DNA from 2 places in the Priestia sp. KCTC 13724 genome. Region 1 is predicted to be linked to the other one. Evidence: riboswitches for the same ligand, from Rfam matches in the RefSeq annotation. Region 1 holds a riboswitch; the other holds the start of a gene.
The links. A riboswitch is a leader RNA that binds a small molecule or an ion and turns the genes downstream of it on or off. The one in region 1 is predicted to bind thiamine pyrophosphate.
Positions count from the first base shown of each region.

Region 2: it holds a riboswitch for thiamine pyrophosphate, as region 1 does, so the genes downstream of both, thiT (energy-coupled thiamine transporter ThiT) here and tenA (thiaminase II) in region 1, are expected to answer to the same signal.

Region 1 is NZ_JBXDLD010000019.1:87,584-92,686, reverse strand. It holds gene AC1UFB_RS03500 (SDR family NAD(P)-dependent oxidoreductase) at 1-15, shown strand, start outside; gene AC1UFB_RS03495 (ArsR/SmtB family transcription factor) at 31-333, shown strand; gene AC1UFB_RS03490 (aldehyde dehydrogenase) at 350-1,750, shown strand; gene AC1UFB_RS03485 (hypothetical protein) at 1,824-1,967, opposite strand; gene tenA (thiaminase II) at 2,085-2,774, opposite strand; TPP riboswitch at 2,887-2,985, opposite strand; gene AC1UFB_RS03475 (sodium/glutamate symporter) at 3,381-4,757, shown strand; gene AC1UFB_RS03470 (TspO/MBR family protein) at 4,933-5,103, shown strand, end outside.
Region 2 is NZ_JBXDLD010000091.1:34,704-39,806, forward strand. It holds gene AC1UFB_RS13335 (TcaA NTF2-like domain-containing protein) at 1-756, opposite strand, end outside; gene AC1UFB_RS13340 (TcaA NTF2-like domain-containing protein) at 786-1,730, opposite strand; gene thiT (energy-coupled thiamine transporter ThiT) at 1,916-2,488, opposite strand; TPP riboswitch at 2,549-2,651, opposite strand; gene AC1UFB_RS13350 (GNAT family N-acetyltransferase) at 2,719-3,213, opposite strand; gene AC1UFB_RS13355 (cysteine hydrolase family protein) at 3,309-3,887, opposite strand; gene AC1UFB_RS13360 (cupin domain-containing protein) at 3,909-4,220, opposite strand; gene AC1UFB_RS13365 (YqcI/YcgG family protein) at 4,195-4,962, opposite strand.

The sequences.
Region 1 (5,103 bases):
CAAGAAGTTAAGTAAGAGAGGATAGGTAGCATGAGTACACGCGCAGTGGAATTATTTCGATCCAGTATTCCTGTTTTTCAAGCACTAAGCGATTCAGCGAGACAGGACATTATTTTATTATTAGCAGAAAAGGAACCGCTAACGGTCAATGAAATCGCAAAAGAATCAACCCTCTCTCGACCAGCAGTTTCTCATCACTTAAAAATATTACGTGACCAAAAGCTTGTAAGTATTGAGCAAAAAGGAACGCAGCGTTATTATTCACTCGCATTAGAAGATGCGGTAGGGCTATTAAAGGAATTAATTTCAACAATTGAAAAAGAATGTTTATGATCAAAGAGGTGAAGAAATGAAGCATAGTGAGTATTACGTTACAGATGAGAACATTATCAGCAATATTGTCGAAAAGCAAAAGCGGTACTTCTATGAACAAAAGACAAAGTCCAAAGCCGTGCGAGTGCAGGCACTAAAGGATTTGCAATCCATGATTAAATCCAATGAAGAAGTAATTATGGAGGCGTTGAAAAAAGATTTAAACAAATCAGAAATAGAAGCGTATGCTTCTGAGATTGGCATTTTGTTAGAAGAAATTCGCTTTACGCTAAAGCATTTAGACGGCTGGATGAAGTCTAAAAAAGCAAAGACAGTCATGACTCATATTGGTTCAAAAGGATATATCATCCCGGAACCTTACGGAGTGACGCTCATTATTGCACCGTGGAACTACCCGTTTCAACTAGCTATTTCACCATTAATTGGCGCTATTGCAGCGGGCAATACAGCAATTATTAAGCCGTCGGAACTGACGCCTAATGTTTCAAGGGTAATGGAAGAATTGCTTGCCAAAACGTTTGACCCTTCGTTTGTTACAGTTATAGAAGGAGCTGTGGAAACGACTCAAATCTTATTGAAGCAACCGCTGGATTATATTTTCTTTACAGGAAGCGTCAACGTTGGAAAAGTCATTATGCAAGAAGCAGGAAAGCAGCTCATTCCAGTCACGTTAGAGCTAGGAGGTAAGAGCCCTTGTATTGTGCATAGAGATGCAAATGTTGAACTTGCGGCTAAGCGCATCATGTTTGGTAAAAGTATGAATGCTGGTCAAACATGCGTTGCTCCAGACTACTTGTTAGTTCATAAAGACGTAAAGGTTCAGCTTATTGCACAGCTACAGAAAGCGGTAACGCAGTTTTATGGCGAAGATGTACTCACAAGCGGGCGTTATGGCAGAATTGTCAGTGAGAGACACTTCGATCGTTTAATTGAGTTTTTACAAGATGGAAAAGTTGTAATTGGCGGTAATTATAATGAAGAAACGCTCCAGATTGCTCCAACCGTCTTAGACGAAGTAAAATGGGATTCAAGCGTTATGCAAGACGAAATTTTCGGTCCAATTTTACCTCTTATTGAATATGAAAGTGTAGATGAGGTCGTAAGTGCAGTTCATCAAAAAGCAAAGCCGCTAGCTCTATATTTGTTTTCAGAAAGTGAAGAGGTTCAGCAGCAAATTATTAACACGGTTTCATTTGGGGGAGGGTGCATTAACGATACGATTATGCACCTGGCAACGCCGCACCTGCCATTTGGAGGAGTTGGAGAGAGTGGAATCGGTCAATATCACGGTGAGGCAAGCTTTAAAACGTTTTCACACTTTAAAAGCGTGCTGAAGCAAACAACAAAGTTTGATTTTGCCTTTAAGTATCCGTCTGATAACCAAAGTCTAAAAACGATTAAAAAGTTTTTGAAATAACGTCAAACGAAAGAGTTTGGGACATAACAAAATGATTGCTTCTAAAAGACGAACACTCGCTGTTTCCATCTCTTTAGTTTGTCTCAACACGTTCGTTCCATTGCGCTACGGCCACTCGCTTTCCGCGGGGAGGAACCTGAGCTTCCTCGCTGCGCTGCGGGATCTCCGTTTTCCCTCTCTTTCCCGCAGGAGTCGAGTGTCCTACGCTCCATTCCACCCTGTTTCCAACATTGTTTTCACAATCAACCAAAAAACCTGAACGATTAAAAGTGAGAAACTCTCAATCGTTCAGGTTTATCATTGGCTGAATTACTTATGTCCCAGCCTCTGTTTGTTATGAGTGCACGATGGTTTGAGATAGAGGCCATTGCTCTTGTTTGTAGGCCATGTCCCAAAATAGATACTCAAGTTCGCAACTTTTGATAAAATGCTCTTTCATACGTCTACGTTCCTCAGCTGAAGCTTTTTCTGCTAACTCATCTAATTTGTCACAAAACCATTTTGTCGTTTCTTTCATTTCTCCATTGGTATAAAAGGAAATCCATTCGTAAAAAGGGTGATCCGGTGTTAAGTTCACTTCGCCTGCAATACGCTCGCCAATTTCAACGTATGTCCATGGACATGGCAGTAGCACAGCAATAATTTCACCTAGTGTCCCTGTATGTGCGACCGTCATCATGTGGCTAATATAATGATTTGCTGTTGGTGCTAAGGGCTGATGCTTCATATCTTCATAACGAATGCCAGCTACTTTACAAAAATTATTATGAGGATGGACTTCACTATGTAAAACAATTGAAATACCGTTATTAAACACTTCCATTTCATCACGGGTACTACATTTTGTTAACGCCGCACCGTATATGCGAACAAAAGCAGTTAAATATTCATAATCCTGTGACACATAATGAATTAAAGCTTCTTTTGGAACTTTTCCTTCCTTAATACCTGCAACAAATGGATGTTGAAAGATGGCATCGTAAATGTAAGCTGCTTCTTTGCGTAATTGAGCTGAAAATGACAATTGATATTCCTCCCTAATTGAATCCACAAGGAACGCGCTTATAAATGTAGGCAATAACAAAAAAAACACCCCATTATATGGAGTGGTAAAGACAGTTGTTGGTGTATTACACGACAACGCCGTACCACTTTCCTACGCTGGTATAAGCCAGATCAGGTTCAAAGGGATCAAGATTCCTTGTCTCAGCCAAACGGCACCCCTAGTGGATTCTTTCATTTTATTCTTATTCAATTTAACATAAAAAAAAGAATTATACAAAAGTTTAGAAAAAACGGTTCAAAAGTAATGGAAAGTAGTAGTTTGAATAGTGATATTTTAAAAAAATAAATGAGATAAATTACATATGAAACTAGTAACTAAACGATTGGAGTAGTTAATGAAAAAAATGAGAAAATTGTCACGAATCTTGTCGGAATGTGCAAAGGCTGTGCTATCATGATATAATAATTGTAAGTTCGTTACGTTTAAACAAGCTCAATTAAAGAATTAAGCCACAAATTGAAGAGGTATTTAGCTGAAGCTAAATGGCTTTTTCAGTTTGCCTAGTTTAATATAAATTAGTCCTGTCAATTTAGTAGGAATTATATTTTTTAAGGAGGTTGTTTAATGAATCTATCAGCATGGGATTTATTTGTGGATCTTGGTTTCATCTCACTGTTATTAGTGGCTGGTACCATTATTCGAGCAAAGGCCAGGTGGGTACAAAACTTATTTTTACCTGCGAGTATTATTGCTGGAATATTGGGTTTAGCATTAGGGCCAAACGGTATTGGCCTCATTCCATTCACTGATCAAATTGGAACTTATCCAGGTATTCTAATCGCGGTTATTTTTGGTGCAATTCCAATTGCAACTCAAAGTGTAAAGTTTAAAGAAATAGCGGGTCGCGTAGGTAGTATGTGGTCGTATTCTCAAATGATTATGCTAGCAATGTGGGGCGTCGGTTTACTATTTTCATTGCTGCTATTAAATAACGTTTGGGGAGATTTAAACTTAGGATTTGGCTTGTTATTAGCAGCAGGATTTATCGGTGGACATGGAACAGCGGCTGCTGTCGGAGATGCGTTTGCAAAGCAAGGATGGGAAGAAGGATTATCTCTAGCGATGACATCAGCAACGATTGGTGTTATTTGCTCAATCGTAGTAGGGTTGGCGTTCATTAAATATTATTCGAAAAAAGGTGAAACAAATTATCTTGCAAGATTTGAAGACTTACCACGAGAATTAAGAACAGGATTAATCCCCCCTGAAAAGCGCACTTCTACAAAAATGGATACGGTATCATCGATTGCTGTTGATCCACTTGTCTTACATGTGGCTTTAGTGACAATTATCGCATTAGGTGGCTACTATTTAAGTGAGCTAGGTCAAACGTTGTTGCCTTCAGTAACAATACCGGCTTTTTCACTAGCTTTTCTTGTAGGTTTAGCTATTAAAGGTATTATGAAGAAAACGAATAGCGATCAGTATATTAATGCAGATGTAATGAACAGAATTAGTGGAAGTGCAACAGACTTCTTAGTTGCGTTTGGTATTGCTTCTATTAGTTTATCAGCGGTAGCAAGCTATATTGTACCTTTTGCACTGTTATTATTATTCGGTCTGTTGTTTGCATGGTTTGTATTCCGAGTTCTTTCTGGCAAGTTCTTTGGTCCAATTTGGTTTGAACGAGGAATTTTCACTTGGGGATGGATTACAGGAACAACGGCAATGGGAATCGCACTATTGCGTATCGCGGATCCTGAAAGCAAAAGTAAAACACTCGATGATTACGCGTTGGCATATATACCGATTGCGCCGGTAGAGATTCTCCTTATTACATTTGCTCCATTAATGATTGCAACGAGCCAGCATTGGTTGTTTGTGCTTATTACAATTGGAGCAAGCATAGCTATTTATTTATTTGCCATGTTAAGAGGATGGGTTAAAAACGAAAAGAAATCATCCAGTCAATCAAGAAGTATAGAAGCAAATTCAAAATAACAACTCAGCCTAAGGCTGAGTTGTTGTTTTTTTAGGAGTCAAAAGGCCTATTCTAAGAAAAATTGTTAACGAGTGCATAAATTTAAGTCAGACGAGGTATTAATGAAGAGAAGCTACTATTTTATCTTTTTAGCTAGAACAACTATATTTACATCTACAGGAAAGGAGAAATAGTATGGCAAATTTTCGTTTTTATAGTATCTTAAATGCGATTGGTTTAGTTCTTGTGTTAATCGTAAACTATTTAGCGAACGCTTTACCAATAGGTGGTCAAACTACAGGTGAAGTATCTGATAGCGTACCAACACTGTTTACGCCAGCAGGCTATGCATTTGCGATATGGGGC
Region 2 (5,103 bases), on a different contig from region 1:
TGAACTCTTTGCCAAAACACCAAATTCTCCAGAATCATCTTTAAATAGTAAGATTTTTTCTTGATTACCATGTTCATCTTCAATAGTCGTTTCTTTGTTAAACGAAACTGCTTCGTTAGGCGTTATTTTTTTCAGATATTCTAAATACTCATCTGACGAAATATCTAACGGTTTTTGACGATACGTCATTTCGTCCCATTCATTTAACTTCCAACCATCTTTTCCGTATTTCATATTCAAGTAAATAGTTATACCTCCGTTCCCTTTTTCGTCCAGTGGCTGAATAGCTGAGATTGAAAATTGACCGGGGCGGTTGTTAATCACTTTAAAACGTACGGTTGTCGCTAGATTTGGAATAGACTGCTCATCACATTGACAGTAATAAGAAGTGGCGATCGTTTTTAGTTTCGTAGCAACTAATGAACTCGTAGCAAATTCTTTGAGCCTAGGGCTTAGCAATTGAAAATCTGCTGGTTTCTCTTCACTGTCCCATCCCTCTTGTTTACCTAAGGTATCAAATGTTTGGATAACATTTTTCAACGAATCTGTAGCAAGCTGTTTGGCTTCTTCATTTGTCACAACGGGAAGAGAAGAACTCTTTTGTGTCTCATTAGCAGACTCATCGACATCAACCAGAACGGTAGCTTCTGATTCAGGCTCTTTTGGTGTCGGAGCCGGAGCAGACTTTGTCTCACTACATGCTGACAGCACAAGCCACAGGGAACAAATTATGGCCACCATATATAGATTTCCCATTTGAATCCCCCTTTTTTCTTTTATCTTGTTTAACTTTCAAACGTGGACAGCTCAAATGCGCCTGCAGGAATCGTCCATTTAGACTCAGAAGCCTTTTCTAAATGATGAATAACAAAAAGAGAATTTGCTTTTAGGGTCACGACAATTGTTCCTTTATTTCCATTATTGTCCGTATCGTAATGAATAACAGCTTGATTATGTTTAAAAATTATGTTTTCTGCTTCTACTGTAGCTACTTCTACTGAATTTGGTGGCTTATAGGCATGAATCTTCACCGTAGCCTCTGAGCTAGAAGAAGCATAAAACTCTACGATTGGAGCACCTTTTAAGTCAGAATTGGAAGTGGACCATTTACCGTTATATTCATTTAAGCTAGCTGCTCTTGTAATAGCTGGTGCATTTGACTTCGTTTCTTCTGCTTTATCCATTGTATACGGCTCTACGCTTTTAATTCGCAATGTACCTTGATCGCTTATTAGCGTATACAATTGATTAATACTCTTTGTATAATCCTTTTTATTAGGTTGATGGATGGTGACTTCTTCAAACGTTTGTAAATTTATTTGATTTTTCTCAGCTTCATACCAGTTCACAACTTGAAACGTCTTTAGTTCTTGACGAATTCCTTGCTCCGAAAAATTATCAATTTTCATTACTTGCTGTTTATAAAACTCACTATCTTCTATTATATATGTCTGAATTGACTTAGCTGATTTATGAAGGATTCCATCATGTAAAGCCTTGAAGTAGCTATTCATAAACTGCGAGATTATTTTTTCATCTATTGTATCTGAAATATCATATCTGTACTGGTTTTCAACAACATCTTTCTTTGCTTCTTGATCATGACTTTCTATCTCTCCTGCAATCATCAAGTCCGTATCGACTTCAGTTGCTTTTTGAGCTTTTTGCTGACATCCTGCGAGTAAAAGGGATGTTGCAATCGTCATGTAAAGGAGATTACGTTTGTTCATTAACATGATTCCTTCCTACAAAAAATGGTATGTATATTCTTCCAACAAACAGACCTAGTATACCATTCTACAAAAAAACCCTCAACCCTTTCATAAAAAGAACAAAAACACTGAAAACATGTAAATTGGTTTAAAAACGCAAAAAACCTATAGGATGTTACTCCTATAGGTTTCATTCCTTTTATTTATGATGCGCGATTTAATACCACTCTTGCAGCAGACGGAATTAATACGGCTAAAATGATTAGGCAAGCAATCATGGATCCCACCATTGCTAGTCCGTTCATCGTAAATGAATACCATAATGCAGATACTCCTTTTGGCGCATAAGAGCCCCAAAAAATAATCCCTGCAACAAAGTGCCAAAAATAGCGAGCAACGCTGCCGATAACAATTGCTAAAATAATAAATGTAAATGCTTTTGTTCGATTGTTAGTAGCTAAGTTCTGCTTAATAGCACCAGACAATAGCCCTGCTAGACCAATGAATGCAAATGCAATAAAATATTCGATAAATGCTTGTAGAGGTGTTAATACATAAGCAGTACCCGTGACAACTTGTAGCAATCCCCACAAAAATCCAGCTACCACGCCTGATGTAAATCCCCATCGAAAGCAAATAATGAAGATTGGTACCATGGAAAATGATATGGACACGGCAGGTGCAATTGTAATTGATGGCAATATATCAATTATCATTGCTAGAGCTGCAAAGATTGCCACTTCAATTTTCGCTTGTAAAGACATTCCTTTGTTCATCGTCTTTTCACTCCTGTTGTAAAATCATTAGTATTCAACGACAAACACAGGAGGCAGCACAAGCTGCACGCTCCACACTCCCTACGCTAGCATTAACTAACAGGTTCAAAGGGTCAGAACAATTGGTTCACTCTCAGCCATTCAGGCTCCCCCTGTGGTACGTTGATATGTATTATTAGAACGCTTTCTATTATAACATAATTCTCAAACAAGATACTATTTAATTTCACTTAAAGAATCAGTTGATAAAACAGAACATCTTGCCATTGATTGAACTTCCATCCTACTTCTTTAAATTCCCCACAAAAGGTAAATCCAAACTGTTCATGCATTTTAATACTTTTATCGTTTCCTTTTGTAATACCAGAAATAACAACGTGATGATTTAACTCTTTTGCTTGTACTAGAATAGCTTCCATTAACCTTTTACCAATTCCAAATCCTTGGTGAGCTTCATCTACATAAACGGAGAGTTCAACTGTTCGAATATATGCTTCTTTATCACGGTAGGAAGACAAAGATGCGTATCCAGCTACTTCACCATTTCGTTCAGCAACAAGCAGTGGAAACAGTTGACTTTGGTCGTGAGATTCAAACCAGCTTTTACGTTGCCCAATTGTTACAGGAGTTAAGTCAAATGTTGCTGCGCTTTGGTGTACTGACTGATTATAAATAGCCACCATTGTAGGTAAGTCTTCTGCTAAAGCTTTTCTAATTACTGTCATGATGTATCGTGCTCCTTTTTCAAAATGATGTTTCTATTGTACTTGTTTTTGTCAGAATAATCTACACAAAAAACCTGATGCAAAAGCATCAGGCCTCATTTTATATATTGATAGGATTGCAGTACGCGTAGGGCTTCGGATGTTGAAGTAACCGTTGCAAATTCATTGTGAAGAGATGATAAGCTTAAGCGATGAACATCTTCTGCTGCAAAAGTTGTTTCACCGTCATATGATAACAGATTGAAACACGCAGTTGCATCGTGGATGACGTAAGTGCGATAACCTAAGTTTCCTGCCATGCGTGCCGTTGTAGAGACGCAATGGTTCGTTGTTAAACCTACTAGTATAAGCGTATCGTATCCGTTTTCCTTCAGATAGTTATCCAGTTCTGTTCCTATAAAACAGCTATTTTTATGCTTTCGAATTAAGTATTCATCACCAACAGGACCGAAACCTTCTTTGAAACGGAATCCTTCCGTCCCTGGAAAAAGAGGAGATGTTTCGCTTTTTGAAGCATGCTGGACATGAATAACCGGAAACTGCTGTCTCCTCCAAGCTTGTAAAAGAGTGAGCATATTATCTTCTGCATGAATATTATTACGAGTTCCCCAAGCATCTTGTTCAAAACCTTTTTGTACATCTATTATGATTAAAACAGGGTTTGATTGAATCATTCCAGTCATCAACTTCTTTCATCAAAATTTTAAAATGGAGATTACATACGTACAACCATTCACATCAGCTTTTGACGCATGCTTTGTGTGTTTTGGTAAATAAATACGATCTCCCGCTTCGCACCGAGTTATTTCTCCCTCAACTGTAAAATAAATAGATCCTTTAATAATATGAAGAATCTCGTCGGTAGGGTGAGTATGACTTGGGTGTTCCTGCCCTGCAACATCATGTTGAACCTCTACATAACCGGTATGTTTTGGAAGTAGTTCATGTATAACTTCTTCAAGACCACCGCCAATTCCTTTTTTAATAAAGGCTTTTTTTAACTCCATCTCTTTCACTCCTTTTTAGCTTGAATGGACATTCTGTTGGGAACGAGTTGTTAACATCTCGTAAGAAATACTGCTTCCATTCATGATTTTCTTGATCTCCATACCATCCTAGATGAGGATGCGCTTCAACTTTGTCGTAATCTTCAAGTCGATTCCGAACCGTTTTTTGAACTTGCTGTCCCATTTTTGTATGAGGAGTCATTCCCTCAAACACCCATCTAGGCTGAAATGTAATTATGAAACTGCTGCTCTTTCGGCTTTTTCGTAATTCATGTACAGGCGTATTACAGACAACAAATATTGGCTCACCTTCAAAACAAAACTCCCATAGAGGATCGTTAGGGTTTTTGGGGATTTCTTCGGGCCAAGGCTTTCCATCAATTCGATGTAAAAATGTGAGCGTATCCCAAAACATCGTTTCATACTGAGTCATCGTACGTTTTTTATGTTCAGGCTCAAAGAACACAACAAATGATGTATAGCGACCTAATGTGCGAAAGCATGCCATATATTCTTTAAGTGCATCTGCACAGAGCCTGATATCTTTATAATTATATGGTGAAGACACAAACGCAAATCGCAGCAAATCTTTTTTTAATCCCTCTACTCCTAAAATGCAGGGGAAAGGGTTCTTTTCAGAAAGCATGTCTTGACTAAAATCACTAAAAACCGCTTTTCCCCATTCAGGAACAATAGGCGAATCCATAATTTCCTTGCTATTGAATAGCTTTTTATTTCTCATTAAAACCCTCCTTACAGATTTCCACCAGATATTTTTATTAGAAACAGGGACGCTTTATATTCGTTTTCCTTGTATTTTCCAAATTCACAAACGACCGGAATAGGAAATAAGTAAACTTTTAGAAAGAAAGGCTTTTGGTAG